4 regions of the Kocuria sp. PD6 genome follow, and region 2 is predicted to be linked to each of the others. Evidence: riboswitches for the same ligand, from Rfam matches in the RefSeq annotation. Region 2 holds a riboswitch; each other region holds the start of a gene.
What was found. A riboswitch is a leader RNA that binds a small molecule or an ion and turns the genes downstream of it on or off. The one in region 2 is predicted to bind S-adenosylmethionine.

Region 1: another riboswitch for S-adenosylmethionine. It lies ahead of Q9R22_RS05690 (cobalamin-independent methionine synthase II family protein); the one in region 2 lies ahead of Q9R22_RS11425 (methylenetetrahydrofolate reductase).
Region 3: another riboswitch for S-adenosylmethionine. It lies ahead of Q9R22_RS00300 (MetQ/NlpA family ABC transporter substrate-binding protein); the one in region 2 lies ahead of Q9R22_RS11425 (methylenetetrahydrofolate reductase).
Region 4: another riboswitch for S-adenosylmethionine. It lies ahead of Q9R22_RS01275 (hypothetical protein); the one in region 2 lies ahead of Q9R22_RS11425 (methylenetetrahydrofolate reductase).

Annotation. Positions count from the first base shown of each region.
Region 1 is NZ_JAUZUS010000005.1:4,112-8,281, forward strand. Features, by position in the region: partial or broken gene Q9R22_RS05685 (MFS transporter) at 1-592, opposite strand, end outside; gene Q9R22_RS05690 (cobalamin-independent methionine synthase II family protein) at 945-2,156, opposite strand; SAM riboswitch class I at 2,171-2,257, opposite strand; gene Q9R22_RS05695 (3-hydroxybutyrate dehydrogenase) at 2,508-3,257, shown strand; gene Q9R22_RS05700 (IclR family transcriptional regulator) at 3,470-4,170, opposite strand, start outside.
Region 2 is NZ_JAUZUS010000012.1:72,673-76,842, forward strand. Features, by position in the region: gene Q9R22_RS11415 (fructosamine kinase family protein) at 1-292, opposite strand, end outside; gene Q9R22_RS11420 (thermonuclease family protein) at 657-1,505, shown strand; SAM riboswitch class IV at 2,366-2,482, shown strand; gene Q9R22_RS11425 (methylenetetrahydrofolate reductase) at 2,527-3,516, shown strand; gene metE (5-methyltetrahydropteroyltriglutamate--homocysteine S-methyltransferase) at 3,714-4,170, shown strand, end outside.
Region 3 is NZ_JAUZUS010000001.1:58,426-62,595, reverse strand. Features, by position in the region: gene Q9R22_RS00315 (cation acetate symporter) at 1-166, shown strand, start outside; gene Q9R22_RS00310 (GlsB/YeaQ/YmgE family stress response membrane protein) at 328-591, shown strand; gene dxr (1-deoxy-D-xylulose-5-phosphate reductoisomerase) at 754-2,013, shown strand; SAM riboswitch class IV at 2,067-2,181, shown strand; gene Q9R22_RS00300 (MetQ/NlpA family ABC transporter substrate-binding protein) at 2,278-3,162, shown strand; gene Q9R22_RS00295 (methionine ABC transporter ATP-binding protein) at 3,159-4,170, shown strand, end outside.
Region 4 is NZ_JAUZUS010000001.1:268,617-272,786, reverse strand. Features, by position in the region: gene Q9R22_RS01295 (hypothetical protein) at 1-1,036, shown strand, start outside; gene Q9R22_RS01290 (BCCT family transporter) at 1,307-1,657, shown strand; partial or broken gene Q9R22_RS01285 (hypothetical protein) at 1,564-1,791, shown strand; partial or broken gene Q9R22_RS01280 (GMC oxidoreductase) at 1,837-1,980, shown strand; gene Q9R22_RS01275 (hypothetical protein) at 2,095-2,373, opposite strand; SAM riboswitch class IV at 2,394-2,536, opposite strand; gene Q9R22_RS01270 (glycosyltransferase family 1 protein) at 2,648-3,811, opposite strand; gene Q9R22_RS01265 (DUF6350 family protein) at 3,930-4,170, shown strand, end outside.

The DNA.
Region 1 (4,170 bases), on a different contig from region 2:
AGGCCTCGAACTGCTCGGGGGTCAGGATGGCGCTCAGACCGAACATGAACAGGGTGGCCATCAGTACGCCCAGGGGCACACCGATCTGGGGGTAGGCGCCGAAGAAGCCGCGCTTGTTCGCGGGCGCGTGCTCCACGGACATCAGGGCCGCACCACCCCACTCACCACCGGCGGAGAAGCCCTGCAGGATACGCAGGACCAGCAGGATGATGGGGGCCGCGATACCGATCTGCTCGTACGTGGGCAGCAGGCCGATCAGCGTGGTGGCCGCGCCCATCCCGAAGAGAGTCATGACCAGGGTGATCTTGCGCCCGTACTTGTCACCGATGTGACCGGCCACGATCGCACCCAGGGGACGGAAGAGGAAGCTGATGCCCAGGGACGCCCAGGCGACGATCTGTCCCAGCGTGGCGTTCTGCTCGCCCGCCGGGTTGAAGAAATGGGTGGCCAGGATGAAGGCGGCCGCCTGCGCATAGATGAAGAAGTCGTACCACTCGATGGTGGTGCCCACGAGGGTGCCCGCAAGGACCTTGCGTTCTTCTCGGGTCATGGTGTGCGCCAGCTGAGCGGGCGCTGAGGTGGTGGATGCCATGCGGGTCTCCAGGATCGGCGGACGCGGGGTCCGTGGGGTGCCAGTGGCGGAGTGGATCAGGGGAATAACCGACCGATTGGTCTCGAAATAAGTGTACGAAAGAATGTGAAGCGCACCACACGTTTCGTGTATTAAATCGTATATTTTTCCCGGGCCGTTCACCCGGGCGGGCAGCATGTCGGCCGTTGTGACGCGTTCATGACACGGCAACGCCCCCTCCCGCCGTGCCGCACCGTGGAAGGTGCGGGCGCAGCGGAAGGGGGGCGGGCGGCGTCGTCCGGGAAGATCGGGGAACCGGAACGGTCAGCGACGCGGTGGGACTAAAAGCTGCAGGACCAGCCGCGCGGCCTGATCAGAACAGGCGCTCGGACGCGATCCGCGCACCCACCACGAGGGACTCGAGCTTGGCCAGCGCGATCTGCGGGTGCAACCGCCCGCCCAGACCGCAGTCCGTGGAGGCGATCACGTTCTCCTTGCCCACCACGGACGCGTACTGCTCGATCCGGTCCGCCACGAGCTCGGGGTGCTCCACCACGTTGGTCGAGTGAGAGACGAAACCGGGGTAGACCACCTTGCCCTCGGGCAGCTGGTGGTCCTTCCAGACCTTCCACTCGTGGCCGTGGCGCGGGCTGGACGCCTCGAAGCTGTAGCCCTGCGCGCGGATGGTGAGCATGAGGTCCACGAGGTACTTGAACTCGAGGTCCGTGGTGTGCGGGCCGTGCCACGAACCCCAGCACAGGTGGAAGCGGATCTGCTCCTCGGGGAGGTCGCGCAGTGCGTAGTTCAGCGCGTCCACGCGCAGCTGGGTGAAGGCCAGGTAGTCCTCCACGGTGGGCTCGGGGTTGATCTGGTCCCAGGACTCGGCGATCGAGGGGTCGTCGATCTGCACGGTCAGTCCGGCGTCCACGATGGCCTTGTACTCCTCACGCATCACGTCCGCGCACGCGTAGACCAGCTCCTCGTCCGTGGCGTAGTACTCGTTCTTCACGCGCGCGCAGGAGCCGGGGGACAGTGCCGCGACGAAGCCCTGCGTGGCACCGTTCAGAGCCATCGCGTCCTTCACGCGGCGGATGTCCCCGGCCACCGCCTCCTGACCCGTGTAGGTCAGCGGGCCCGTGATCTTGGGCTGGGAGACCGTGTTGCGGTGCACGAGCACGCCCGCTGTGGGGTCCTCATAGGCGTCCCGGAAGCGCTCCCGGTCGCGGCGGTCGGGGAAGCTCGTGAGCACGATGTGTCCCGGGCTGGAACGGTGCTTCTCGCCCTCGTTCCAGCGGTCCTCGTCCGTGGGGGTCAGCCCGCCCAGGCGGTGGAACGAGTAGTTCCACCAGGCCCCGTAGTCCACGGCCCCGGACGTGGTGTGGCCGTACTCGCCGTCGTTGACGATGTCGATGCCGATCTCGCGCTGGGTGCGCACGATCTCCTTGACGCCCTCGTCGAGCGCCTCGCCCAGCTGGGAGAGGTCGATCTCGCCCGCCTGGAAACGGTTGTTGGCCTTCAGCAGCTCGGGGGTGCGAGGCAGGGAGCCCACGTGGGTGGTCTGGATGCGATCGGTGTTCAAGGGCATGGCTGTGCTGTTCCTTTCCATCGGTCCTGGCGTTAGCACCGGTGTCACCCCGGTTGCTGCGGCTTCCACGAGCCAGATCTCTCGGCCGCTCTGGATGGGTACTGCTCCATCCAACAGCATCGCGAGGAGTGGACGCCAGTTGTGGCGTGTCGGACGACGACGCCGCTCCCCGGGTTCCTCCTGCCCGGCCCCTCGGGCTCGGGTCACCGGGGCTTCCGTGACCGGGCGGCCCCCGGTGCGGGCCGTGACTCGTAGCTGGTCCGGGGTGGTCCGTTCCGGATCGTGACCCGGCGGCCCCCCGGGGCGTAGCGTGACGCGGTAGGAGAACCGTCCACGCGCAAAGAGGCTGTCATGGAGCAATCACTCGAGGGGAAGAAGGCCCTGGTCACCGGTGGGGCCAGCGGGATCGGCCGCGCCGCCGTGCAGGCGTTCGCGGACCGCGGCGCCCATGTGGTCGTCGCGGACATCAATGAAGAAGCCGCTCAGACGACGGCCTCCGAGGTGGGCGGGGAAGCCTGGGTCGTGGACCTCTCGGACACCGCCGCGCTCACCGAACTGAGCCTGGACGTGGACATCCTGGTCAACAACGCGGGGATCCAAAAGGTGGCACCCGTGCAGGACTTCGACCCCGCGGACTTCCACCGCATCCTCACGCTCATGCTCGAGGCTCCGTTCCTGCTGATCCGTGCCGCGCTGCCGCACATGTACGAGCGCGGATGGGGCCGGATCATCAACGTCTCCTCCATCCACGGTCTGCGCGCGTCCGCGTACAAATCCGCGTACGTCACGGCCAAGCATGGGCTCGAAGGGCTGTCCAAGACCGTGGCCCTGGAGGGCGCTGAGCACGGTGTGACCAGCAACTGCGTCAACCCCAGTTACGTGCACACCCCGCTCGTGGACAAGCAGATCAAGGACCAGGCCGCGACCCACAGGATCCCCGAGGACCAGGTGATCGAGAAGATCATGCTCACCGAGTCCGCGATCAAGCGCCTCGTGGAACCCGAGGAGGTTGGCGAGCTCATCGCGTTCCTGGCCGGCCCGTCCGCGGGCATGGTCACGGGTGCGTCCTACGCGATGGACGGTGGCTGGACGGCGTCCTGAGCGCGGGGCGACGTCGCCGCGTCCACCCTCGCTGCCGTTCGGTGTCGAGGCAATGGCCCGCGTTCCACGGCCCCTCTCCGGCCAAGGGCCCGAACATCTGCGTCCCGAAAAAACACTCGCAGTCGCACAACGCGTGCGGTATCGGGGCACAGATGTTCCGGGGTGCGAGGACGCGGGGTCTGACGGTACGGGACGACGCCGCTGCGTCCGGTTCACACGGTCGTGGCCCCCGCGCGCAGCGCCGTGGAGAGCTTGTGGGCCTGGTCCAGCAAAGCCGCCCCGAGGCCGGGTCTGCGTTCCGCGGTGAACCGGGGTTCGATCCCCGTCAGGGAGAGCGCGTAGCGGGGTTGGCCGGTCGCGTCGAACACCGCGGCCGCCATGCCCCACGAGCCCTCCACAATACGTCCGGGGTTCAGGGACCAGCCGTCCTCCCGGACCTGGGCGACGAGGCGGCGGACGTGAGCGTCGTCGTGCTGTGGACCGAGGCGCGTCCGCTCCTCCCGGGTGTCCGCGAGGGCGGTCTCCAATTGGTCCGGGGGTAGGTGACCGAGGATCGCGAGTCCCGCGGAGGCCACGCCCAGGGGCAACCGCAGGCCCTCGTAGAGCACGTGCGAGCGCACCGGGAACGCCCCCTCCACCCGGGCCAGGCAGATGACCTCGTTGCCGCGGCGAGCGGAGAAGAACGCAGACTCGCCCGTGGCCTCGGCGAGCCGCTGCAGGCACGGGGTCGCGAGGTCCTGGGCGGGATAACGTTGGGCGGCCACCGTGCCCAGGATGTGCAGTTCGGGACCCAGGGCCCAGTTGCCGTCCTCCGTGCGGTCCACGAGCCCCTCGGCGGCGAGCGCTGCGAGCAATCGGTGCGTGGTGGGCCGGGTCAGCCCCGTGCGGTGGGCGATGGCTGCGGTGGATCCGG
Region 2 (4,170 bases):
CCTGCCGTCCGGGACCCTCGTCGATCCACTCAAGCACCAGGGCCTCATCGCCCACGTGATGCACCCTGGGCACCCGCACCTCGGCGGGGGCGACGGCGCGCAGCGCCTCGAGTCCCGCCGCCTCCAACGCCAACACGCCCGCCGGGGCACCCGGCATGGTCTTGGCGAACAGGGGCCCGTCCGGGGTCTCGAGCCAGTAGGCGTGGGCGGTGTCCCCGCCGCTCAGGGGACGGGCATCGCTCACACGCAGGTCCGCGACGATCTCACCGGGAAGCTCATCGATGGTGGCCATGCGTCTTGTCTACACCATGCCGCACAGCGCACCACCCCGCGCCCACCCGCTACCCCGAGCGCACCCCCCGCCCGACACCTAGCTCCGCCTCACCCCCCTCTGCTTTTACTGAGCTAAAGCAGTCTTGAGACACCCCCAGGTGCTTTTACTCCACTAGGCATCACGTGCCGCGACACGGATCGCCGATCCCTGCAGGGTGAACACCCTCTGGCACAATAACGTCGTTGCAAATGCACCGACATGATGCCGGGTGCTTCCTCCGAGACCCGGGACCGCGATGCCTGCCGAGACCATTCACCATCCTGCCCGCCGCCGGTGGGCCGCCGGTCCGAGGGCCCGTGCGAGCACCGTCGTCCTGGCGAGCTTGTTCGCCCTGACCGCGTGCGGCGGCGCCGCAGAGTCCGCGCCCACCCCGGACGACTCGGTGGCCACGGTGGAACGCGTGGTGGACGGGGACACCCTGGACGCCACGATCGCGGGGAAGTCCACGCGGGTGCGGCTGCTGAACATCAATACCCCGGAGGTCGCGCAGGACGGTCAGCCCGGCGAGTGCCTCGCGGACGAGGCCACGGCCAAGCTTGAGGACCTCCTGCCCAAGGGAACCACGATCCACCTGGACTACGACGTGGAACGCACGGACCGCTACGGGCGCACCCTCGCCCGAGTGACCCGCGACGACGACGGGTTGAACGTCAACCAGGCACTCGTCAAGGCGGGCCTGGCAACGCCCATGACCGTGGGCGCCAACAGCACGTACCGGCGAGAGATGGACAGCGCGTACAACGTGGCCCAGGCCATGCAGGTCGGTTTCTTCGACCCGAAGCAGGACTGCGCGCCGCCGGGGGAATCCGCATCCCCCGGCACCACAACTTCGAGCACCGCGAGCCCGAGCGCGACGCCGAGTCCCACCCCGTCCTCCACGCCCACTCCCACGCCGACGCTCGAGGCGCCTCCCGCGGTCGTGGAGGACGAGGTCGCCGTGGGCGATCCGGCACCCCAACCCAATCCCGCTCCGCAACCGAGCTACAACTACAACCCCGCCCCCGCGCAGCCCGCGGCACCTCAGCTACCGGCCGCGCCCCGGGTACCTGCTGCCCCGCAGCTGCCGGCGGCACCCCACGTGCCCCCGGCTTCCGAGAGTGATGGCGGCTATCCCGGTTACACCGGCCCCCGGTGCTACGAACCGGGAGGCAAGGTCTGGCACCCGTGCTGAGTCGCTGATGACACGCCAAGGCGCGCCCACCCGGTCGGTTGACCGGGTGGGCGTCCCTGCTTTTCGCCGCGCTTTCGTCACGCGGGTGCACCGGCGAGCCGCCGGATGCACGGCGGCCCGAACTCAGGGTTCCTGCGTGGACGACGTCGCTCCCGGCAGGTCCCGGGGGTCGTGACGACCGGGGTTGGCGGTCGCGCTGCGCAAGGGGGACGGCGTCGTCCGCGGCGGGCGTGATGCCGTAGATGACCGCCATGTTCACACCCGGGGCCTGCCCCGACAACGGGCCGGCGGCGATCCGCAACGGAGTGCCATGTGCGTCGCGCGCCCCGGGGAAAGTCCCCAGCGTGGTCTCGTGCGTGGGGATCGCGGGGCTCGCGATGCCGGCGTCGGGCCGCAGCGACAGCATCAGGACCTTCTCGTGGCGGGCAACCCGGACGTCCCTCGTACGGTACTCGGGGGTGGAGGTCGCGGACGGAGCCACGGTCCAGTTCGTCGGGTATCGGAAACTCGTGGTCCCGCCCGGGGTCGTGAACGTCTGGGTGAGTGCCCCGGCCGTCACCGCCGCCTCGCTCGCGGTGGGCGTGGCGGTGACGGAGGGCGACGGCGTCACACTGTCCTGCTCCGAGGCTTCCGCGGTCGACGGCGCGACGGCTATCGAGCGCAAGACCCAGTTCTCGGCTCCCAACTCGGGCATCTTCATGTCCTGCACGTCGTGGGGCAGGATGACCACGGCAGGGCCCAGGTGCCCCCGTGCGGTCCATTCCGCCCGCTTGGGAAGACGAGCGCGGCGGGAGGCCGGCGGTTCCGTCATCGTTCGTGGGCCTCGTCACGGGGCTGTGCTACGCTTACTCGTAACAAAGGATCATGAGTCCCGGTGCGAAGCTCTGGCTAGCCGGGCGGCAACCCTCCAGCTGTAGTGGGGTGCCCCAGATGAGGATCCGGCCGCCGCGCAACCGCGTGGTCGGCAAGTACGGCGCTCGGAGCTCGTCCTCCGGCGTCCTAAGGCCGGAGGATTTTTTATATGCCCGCACCCCTCGCAGCGTCAGAACCCGCGCCCGTGACTGGCCCGCCCACGGGGACGTCCTGGCTGGTCCGGCGCCCGCGCCGCTCCACGCTCGTCTCGTTCGAAGTGTTCCCGCCGCGGCCCACCGGAGACCCGGACACTGTGTGGCGCAACATCGACGCCATGGCCCAGGCCGGGCCGGATTTCTTCTCCGTCACCCACGGTCACGCCGGCCATCACGGCGTCTCCCGCGAGGCGCTGCGCCACCTGCGCCGCACGACCAAGACCCCGGTCATGGCGCACTTCACGTGCGGTGGCACGGACCGCGCGGGTCTCGAGCGCGCCGTGGACCAGTTGCTGGACGACGGCGTTCGCGACCTCCTCGCGCTGCGCGGCGACCCGCCCCTGGGTACCGGGGAATGGCGGACCCCCGCGGGTGGCCTGGGCCGGGCCTCCCAACTGGTGGAGCTGATCCGGGACGTCGAACGACGTCGCTTCGGCACCGGGTTCCGCCCGGGTCAGCGACCGCTGTCCGTGTCGGTGGCGTGCTACCCGTCCCCCGCGCGAGGCCGCGACTTCGAGGCGGATCTCGCGTCCCTGTGGGACAAGCAGGAGGCCGGCGCGGACTACGCGATCACGCAGGTGCTCTACGAACCCGAGGACTACGCCACGTTCCTGGAACGCGCGCGCTCGGAGGGCATCCACATCCCCGTGGTCGCCGGGCTCATGCCGCTGAGCAACCCGCAACGGTTGCAGCGCATGACCGAGATCACCGGGGTCCGGGTCCCGGAACGCCTCACCCGGTTCCTGCGCGCCGACACTCCTGAGGAACTGCGCCACCGAGGGGTCGCGGCCACCCTGTCCCTGATCGACGACCTCATGGATCTGGGCTGCGCCGGTTTCCACCTGTACACGTTCAACCGCCCCGAGGCGGCGCTGACCATCCTGGAGCATCTGCGGGTCCGGGATGCCGCACGCGAATACCGAGGCCGCAGCCCCGCGGCCTGACCGCCGCACCAGCCCCGACCGACCCGTGAACCGATCGTGTTGGCTTCGACCGCCGCATCCGGGCAGGCCGAAAACCGTTCGTAGCGGCACCACCCACGCTGACGTTCCCCTTACCCCGCCGCGCCGGAGCACACCCGTTGCCGCGGCTCATCACACCCCCTAACCGCCATACCCCACACCAGCTCCGAGGAGTTCCCATGAGCACCCAGCCCGTCCCGTTCCCCGCCGCCACGATCCTGGGCTACCCCCGCATCGGCCCCGACCGCGAGCTCAAGCGCGCACTCGAGTCCTATTGGAAGGACCCGCAACAGCACCCCGCCACCACGGTGCTGGACACCCTCGCCCGGTTGCGTGAGCGCACCGCCACGCGATTGTCCGAACTCGGCCTCACTGCGGATCACGCTGTGCCGTCCGAGGGGTTCGCGGTGGACCACGTCCTGGACACGTCCCTGGCGCTGGGCGCGGTTCCCGCGCGGTTCATCGCGGACGGCTACGAGCCCGCCGCCCCGGACACGCCCCGCGGGATCGAGCTGATCACGGCGTTGTCCCGCGGCACCGATCGGTTGGAGCCGCTCGAGATGACCAAGTGGTTCGACACCAACTACCACTACTACGTACCCGAGATCGGCCCGGACACCCCGTTGCGTGCGAACC
Region 3 (4,170 bases), on a different contig from region 2:
GTTCTACCCGCTGTCCAACCCCGGCATCATCTCGATCCCGGCGTCCTTCCTGCTCGGTTTCCTGGGCTCGCTCAGCGAGCGCCGGCCGGAGGACCCGCGCAAGCAGTCCGAGATGGAAGTGCGTTCCCTCACGGGAGTGGGAGCGGAGAAGGCCGTCTCGCACTGACCTGGTTCACCGCCCCTTGACACGGCCGCCGTGTCCGGTTTCATCCGGACGCGGCGGCCCGTGTAGCGTTGGTGTCTGGTACTACACTGTGAACCAGTTCGCTGACCACATGCGGTTGCGGAACACCGCAAACGCGCACAACGAGAACCAGAGGTGGAGAAATGGGCATCATTAGCTGGATCATCCTCGGTCTGATCGCCGGCGCGCTCGCCAAGCTGATCCTTCCGGGCAAGCAGGGTGGCGGGATCATCGTCACCATCATCCTCGGCATCGTGGGGGCCTTCCTGGGCGGCTGGCTGGGTAGCTTCATCCCCGGCCTGAGCGACGGGATCAACAGCTTCAGCATCGGCACGATCATCACGTCCGTGATCGGCGCGATCATCGTGCTGCTCATCTACGGCGCCGTCGTCGGCCGCCGTCGCTGAATCATCTGCGGGTCCTGAACGGGCCTTCCACACAAGGGCGTCACCTCCGGGTGGCGCCCTTGTCGTATCTCCCGTGTCGTGCGTCCGGAGTCGTGTGCTCGGTGTCGTGCGTGCGGGGTGCGGCGCTCACGCGATACTGGGGTCATGACTTCCTCCACCGGCATGACCCCCGATCTCGACTCCGCCACCCGGCAGGCCCCCCGGCGCCTCGTGATCCTGGGGTCCACGGGATCCATCGGGACGCAGGCGCTCGACGTCGTGTCCGAGGCCGCGGGGCTGCGCCGGCCCGTCTGGGATGCCACCCACGAGCCCTTCGAGGTCGTGGCGCTCGCCGCGGGCGCGGGTCACCTCGAGCTGCTCGCTCAGCAGGCCGTGACGTTCGGTGTCCGTGCGGTGGGCACGAGCGGTACGGCGGACGACGCCGCCCGGTTGCGTGAGCTGATCGCGGACCGGTCACGCGCGGCGTCATCGGCGGCACCCGAGGTCCTGTATGGGCCGGACGCTGCAACCCGGATCGCGCAGTGGGAGGATTCGGACCTCGTGCTGAACGGGATCACCGGGAGCATCGGGCTCGCACCCACCCTGGCGGCGCTGGGAGCGGGTCGGCGGGTGGCGCTCGCGAACAAGGAGTCCCTGATCGCGGGCGGTCCGCTCGTGTTGCGCGCCGCGGTGGACACGGGCCTCCAGGACGCGCTGATCCCCGTGGACTCCGAACACTCGGCGATCGCCCAGGCCCTGCGCTCCGGGACGGCCTCCGAGGTGCGCCGGCTCGTGCTCACGGCGTCCGGCGGACCGTTCCGCGGCATGACGCGCGAGCAGCTCACGCGGGTGACACCCGAACAGGCCCTGCAGCACCCCACGTGGGACATGGGGGTCATGGTCACCACGAACTCCGCGACCATGGTCAACAAGGCACTGGAGGTGCTCGAGGCGAGCCTACTGTTCGACGTCCCCCTGGACCGGATCGACGTCACCGTGCATCCGCAATCGGTCGTGCACTCCATGGTGGAGTTCGTGGACGGATCCACCCTGGCGCAGGCGTCCCCGCCGGACATGCGCCTGCCCATCGCGCTCGGAATCGGCTGGCCCCACCGCGTGACCGGCGCCGCCGCGGGGTGCGACTGGACCCGGGCCGCACAGTGGACGTTCGAACCGCTCGATTCGCAGGCGTTCCCCGCCGTGGAGCTCATGAAGCACGCGGGTTCGCGCGGCGGGACGTGGCCCGCGGTGTTCAACGCCGCCAACGAGCAGGCCGTGCACGCGTTCCACCGCGGGGCGCTCGGCTTCACGCAGATCGTGGACATGGTCGAGCGTGTGCTGGAGGATCACGACGGCGTCACGCGGCCCACCCTCGAGGACGTCCTGGGGGCGGAGGAGTGGGCCCGGGCCCGCGCGGACGAACGTATCGCCGGGATGGCATAGGGCCCTTCCTGCGGTCGTCGGCCCATGGCAGGGCCGTGCTAGAATTCCGGGTGGATGACGAGATCCGGCGCGTAGCTCTGGCTGGCCGGACGGCAACCCTCTCCCGTAGCGGGGTGCCCCAGATGACCATCCGGTCGCGGTTGCAACAGATCACGGCAAGTGCGGTTCCCCGGAAATCAGCACGTGCCCGTCCCGTGAGCCCTCATCCAGGGGGGACTGTTCGCCCCGCGAGTCCCCGTCACAGAACCCTGGAAAGGCATGATCATGCGAACCAAGCGTTTGATTCCCGTCGTGTTGGCCACCACCCTGGGCCTCACCCTCACCGCGTGCGGCGGCGGCTCCGACAACTCGGACCCGGCCGCGGACGGCAAGATCACCGTCGGGATCGTGGGCTCGACCCCCGTGCAAGACGCGTTGAAGCAGGTCGCCGCGGACAACGACATCACGGTCGAGTACGTGGACTTCAGTGACTACAGCCAGCCGAACCCCGCTCTGAAGAGCGGTGACATCGACATGAACTGGTTCCAGCACATCGCGTACCTCGCCGATTACAACAACAACTCCGGGGACACCATCACTCCCGTGGGCTCCACGTCCATCTTCCCGCTGGGGCTGTACTCCAAGAGCGTGAAATCCGTGGGCGACTTCAAGCAGGGTGACGAGATCGCCGTGCCGAACGACTCGATCAACCTGTCCCGCGCCTTGAACCTCTTGCACCAGCAGGGTCTCGTGGAGTTCACCAAGGACACGATCGCCCCCACCGAGCAGGACATCGACACCGCCAAGTCCAAGGTCACGGTCCGCCCGGTCTCCGCCGAGCAGACCGTGCTGTCCATGGACTCCGTGGCCGCCTCCGTGGTCAACAACGACTTCCTGGACCGCGCGAACATCGATCCCAAGTCCGCGCTGGCTCAGGACGATCCCACCGCGGACAGTGCCAAGGTGTACGACAACCTCTTCGCCGCGACCGAGGCGAACGCGGACAACGAGACCCTGAAGAAGGTCGCGAGCTTCTACTACGACGACAAGGTCCAGGACGCGGAGAAGACCGAGACCAAGGGCACCGCAGTGCCCACCAAGGTGGATCAGCAGGAGCTCAAGGACTTGCTGGCCCGCTACTCGCAGGACCTCAAGGAGCAGACCAAGTGAGCCCGTCCGCCACGGCGGACACCCTGGTCAGTTTCCGGGACGTGAGCAAGGTCTTCGTCACGGGGTCCAAACGCCGCCCGCACACCGTGACCGCGGTGGACTCCGTGGACCTGGACATCCGCCGCGGTGAGATCTTCGCGGTGATCGGCTACTCGGGGGCGGGCAAGTCCACCCTCGTGCGGCTGATCAACGGCCTGGAACCGATCTCGTCCGGGACGCTCGAGGTCGCCGGTAGCCGTGTGGACGGGCGCAGCGAGTCCCAGCTGGCGCCCATCCGCCGCAAGATCGGGATGATCTTCCAGCAGTTCAACCTGTTCACGTCACGCACCGTGGCGGGCAACATCGAGTACCCGCTCAAGCGTGCCGGGTGGAAGCCCGAGGAACGCAAGGCGCGGGTCGCGGAACTGTTGGAGTTCGTGGGCTTGACCGAGCGCGCCGGGAACTACCCCGAGCAGCTCTCGGGTGGTCAGAAGCAGCGCGTGGGGATCGCCCGCGCGCTCGCGAGCAATCCCGAACTGCTGCTCGCGGACGAGTCCACCTCGGCGTTGGACCCGGAGACCACCCAGGAGGTACTGGGTCTGCTCAAGCGCGTCAACCGTGAGCTGGGGATCACCATCGTGTTGATCACCCACGAGATGGACGTGGTGCGGGCCACCGCGGACCGCGTGGCCGTGATGGACAGCGGTCGTGTGGTGGAGACCGGGACCACCGCGGAGGTCTTCGCCCACCCGCGGGCGCAGACCACGCGCAAGTTCGTCTCCTCGGTCACGCGCACCGTGCCGCGCGCGGACGAGATCGAGAAGCTGCGCCGGGAACACCCCGGGCGGCTCGTGCTGGTGGACGTCACCGACCAGAACCAGATCGGGGACGTGCTCTCGGACGCCGCCCGTGACGGTGTCAGCTTCAACATCGCCTTCGGGGGGATCTCCATCCTGCAGTCACAGTCCTTCGGAACGCTCACGCTGTCCCTGACCGGTTCGGACGAGTCCGTGGACCGCGCCGTCGAGA
Region 4 (4,170 bases), on a different contig from region 2:
TCCCAAGGCCAAGGCGCCGTGGGTGTTCGGGCGCTGCAAGTTCTGCGGGCTCACCAAGCGCTACCCCGGCCGGCTCACCAAGCTCTCGGCGGTGGGTCAGACGGGTTCGGTCGAGGCACTGCAGTTCATCGGCCCGGACGAGGGCGAGTACCCGGGGTCCTGGGCGCCGTTCAAGGACATCCTCACGTTCTTGGGTGGCAGCAAGCGGTCGAGCCTGTCCATCGTGGCGCGCCAGCTCGAGGACTCCGAGCGCTTCGAGGAATGGTTCGTGGGTCACCTGCAGGCCCTCGGTTTCCTGGAGGTGATCCGGGACGAGAACTGGACGGTGCGCCGCTGGCAGGTGTGCTCCCCGGCCCTGACCCAGCTCGTGGACGGCTCCATCCTGCTCACGGGCGGGTGGAAGACCGACCAAGAGGACGCCGTGACGCAGGCGGTCGGGGCCCAGGGTGGTGAGGTCGTGGTGCTGTCCCCGGAGGACCACGCGACCACCATGCTCCAGGATGTGGACCTCGACGCGCTGAGCAAGCTGCTGCCCGAGGGGCTGTGCGACGTGGTCTACGACGCCGGGCCCGTCATGCTCGACACCCTGCCCCCGTTGTCCTCGGTCGTCGCCGGGCTGCCCCTGAAGGAGATGCAGTACAACGGGGTCGCGGAACGCTTCGTGCCCGCGGACGCCACGTGGGAGGCCACGGACGACCGCAACCAGGCGGGGCTGTACCGGATCAACCACCACCACAAGACGCGCTACGCCTACCGCACCGCGGAGGACGTGGTCTCGGGTCACGCCCGTCCCGTGTCCTCGGGGCTCGGCAAGCACCTCGCGGCGCGGGACACCGGCACGGCGTTGGTCAGCTACGATCCCGAGCTGCGGTTGCTCTCCGTGCCCATCGGTGCCGCCCTGCCGGGGCTCTACGCGCGCGCCACGGTGCTGTGCTCGGGGCTGCTGCCCACGCTCGTGGACGAGGACTTCTCCCTGAACTACGGGGACGTCTCCGAGGAGTTCGCGAGCGCCCTCGTGGCCAAGCTGCTGGGCTGACAGTGCCGCCCCGGGCGAACGGGGGGGGGGTGTACTCGTGGGGCCGCGCGGCTGCATTCGGCCGCTGCGCGGCCCTCCCCTAAAGTGAGGTGGCGTGCCATGACTAACGGCTGGTAGTAAGGCGCCTCAACCCCGGGTCGTCCGACGTCCGACCCGCATCCCCGACGTGACCACACACGATTCCTCGTCCATCCGTCACCCACGCCCGGGCTCGTCGCCCGTCGCGGATCCGCCAGCCCTGTCCGGGCCCCTCGCTCTGCGCCACCCCGGTTGCCCGTCAACTGGCGGGTCTTCGTGGCCGCGGCAACCCTGCTTGTCTCGCTGTCCGCCTGGGCCACGGAGGCACCCGAGCACGCCGACGCCGTGATCGGCGGCGTGGTCGCGTGGGTCGCCTCCCGGCTGGGGTGGTTCTACATCCTCACGGCCGCTCTCGTGATCGTGTTCGTGATCCTGGTCGCGGACAGCAGGCACGGCACGATCAAGATGGGCCCGGACCACGCGAAACCCCAGTTCAACCTGTTCACGGGGTGGGCCATGTACGCCCTGATGGGCATGGCATTCGGCTACTTCGCCTACCGCTTCGGCATGCCGCTGAGCATCCGCTCCGCTCTCTACCCCTGATCGGGTGCCGGATCCACGGTGCCGCCGGCGACGCCGTGGACACCGCGGCGCTGCTGGGGACCCTCTTGGGCGTGGACAAGGGCACCCGGCGGCTTTCCGAGCTGAGCATCATCCTGGCGATCGGGCTCATGCTGTACGTGCTCATCACCGGGCGCACGGCGTTCCTGCTGGATGCGATCGTCAAGGGCGTGAGCGGATTGCGCGTGGCAGACGCCTCGGTGATGTCCGAGCTCGTGACGGTGAACCCGAAGATCACGGTCTTCATGATCGGTGAACGCGCCGCCGAGCTGATCGCCCAGGACCGGGACGCGACCGCCCGGTGAGCACGGCCGTCAAGAACCGAGCAGGCTGAGAACATGGGTGTGGCCCGGGTCCGTCCGGACCCGGGCCACACCCGATCGTGGAGTTCGCGGTCGCGGGGACCGTGCTCGCGAGGACTACGCGGGCAAGGGCTCCAGCTTGTAGAAGGACACCCCGCCGGTCACCCGGGACGCCCCGGGGACCAGGAGTCTGCTGTACTTGGCGCACCACTGGCCGCGCCCCCGTGTGTGCTGTGCGGCGAGTGCGACCTCACGGGCGTCGTCCGCGAAGTACTCGTGCTCGTGACCGTCCGATCCCGTGATGGACACCACGTGCCGGGCGGGGTCCGCCTGAACGGTGACGTCCACCCATTGTTCGCGGGTGTCGGGGTGGGATTTCTGGGTTGTCGTGTTCATGATGTCGGGCCTCTGAATTTTCCGGTCGCTTGCCGGAACCACACGTGTGGCCCCGGCCGCTTCGTCATCCAATCCACCCCTGAACCGAGGGTTGGCGTACGCCGAGTTGGAGCTCTGGGCGCGCGGTGACGTCCTTGTCGTTGCGCGGGCGCATCTCGTGAAGCTGCTTCGAGCCTATCCGTGGATTCCGGGGACCAGCCAGGCGCGGACCGAGAATGTCATCAAAACTTAATCAAGCTTCTGTTGAGTAACATCTGGCACCCGGCGGCGGTTCTCATGGGGTGCGCAGGCCGCTGCGGCGCGTGCCGCGCATCCGGGAGGTGACCGTGCGAGCGCGCTCGTAGTGGCCCAGCAACTGCTCGCACACGGCACCCCACGTGCGCTCCTGCACGCACTGGTGGGCGGTGCGCGCGAAGGCGAGGCGTTTGGCGTCGTCGCCCGCGAGGTCCCGAACGCGCTCGCGCAACCCGGCCAGGTCACCCGGGGCGTAGAGCCACCCGTTACGCGAGGAGTCCACGAGGTCCAGGGGGCCGCCGCGGCCCACGGCCACCACTGGAACCCCGGAGGCCATGGCTTCCTGGATGGTCTGGCAGAACGTCTCGTGCTCACCGGGGTGCACGAACACGTCCAGCGACGCCATGGCCGTGGCGAGTTCGGTGCCCGTGAGGAAGCCCTCGAAGTGCGCGTTGGGCAATACCGAGCGCAGCGACTCCTTCCCGGGGCCGGAACCGATGATCACGAGCCGGGTGTCCGGCAGAGCGTCGATCGCGGCGAGGTCCGCGACCTGCTTCTCGGGGGCCAACCGCCCCACGTATCCCACGAGTCGCTTGCCGCCGCCCACGCGCTCGCGCCACGCGTGATCGCGCAGCGCGGGACGGAACCGGCTCGTGTCCACTCCGCGGCGCCACATGTGCACCCGCTGGACGCCGTGCTCGTGGAGCTGGCTGATCGACGCCGTCGAGGGAGCGAGCGTGAGGGTCGAGCTGTTGTGCATCGCACGCACGTGGGACCACATGGCGGTCTCCAGCACGGACGCCCCGTAGCGTGCGGCGTAACCGGGCACGTCCGTCTGGTACACGGCCACGCACGGCAGACCCAAACCCTTGGCGGCCTGGATGGCCTGCCACCCGAGCACGAACGGGGACGCCACGTGCACCACGTCCGGCGCGAAACGGGCCAGGATGCGCTGCATGCGACTCACGGTGCAGCTCGCCACGCGGACCTCGGGATAGCCCGCGAGCGGCAGGGACGGGATGCGTTCAATCCGCACGCCGTCCACGTGGTCCACAGAGCCCAGGAACAGGGTCTTCTCATAGGAGGGGGCGATCACCATGGCCTCGTGCCCGTGATCCCGCAGGTGTTCCAGGACGCGGATCACCGAATGCGTGACACCGTTGACGTGGGGGAGGAACTGTTCGGCCACCAATGCGATTCTCACGGTTCCCACTGTGGGCCCCGCGCCTCACGGGGGAGTCACCCGGGGGTGGCCCGCAGATGAAGTCCGCGCTAACTTCGCTGCCCGTGGTGCGCGGGTGAACGTGAAAAGATGTCCGGTGATGAAACTTCCCTCACTGCCCGGCGTGGTCTCGGGCGTACGCGACCGCTTCACGTCGCACGGTTCGTCCCCCGCGCGCGCCGCCGACGTGCCCCGCCCCGAACCGGACGACTCCCCGGGACTGCCCATGCCGCTCGCGCTGCAGGGCGTGATCGAGCTGCTCGCGGTGGCCGTGGTGGGCCTGTTGCTGGGCACCGTGCTCCTGGGCGCGGTATGGGCTGCGGGGGGCTTCGCGACCCTGG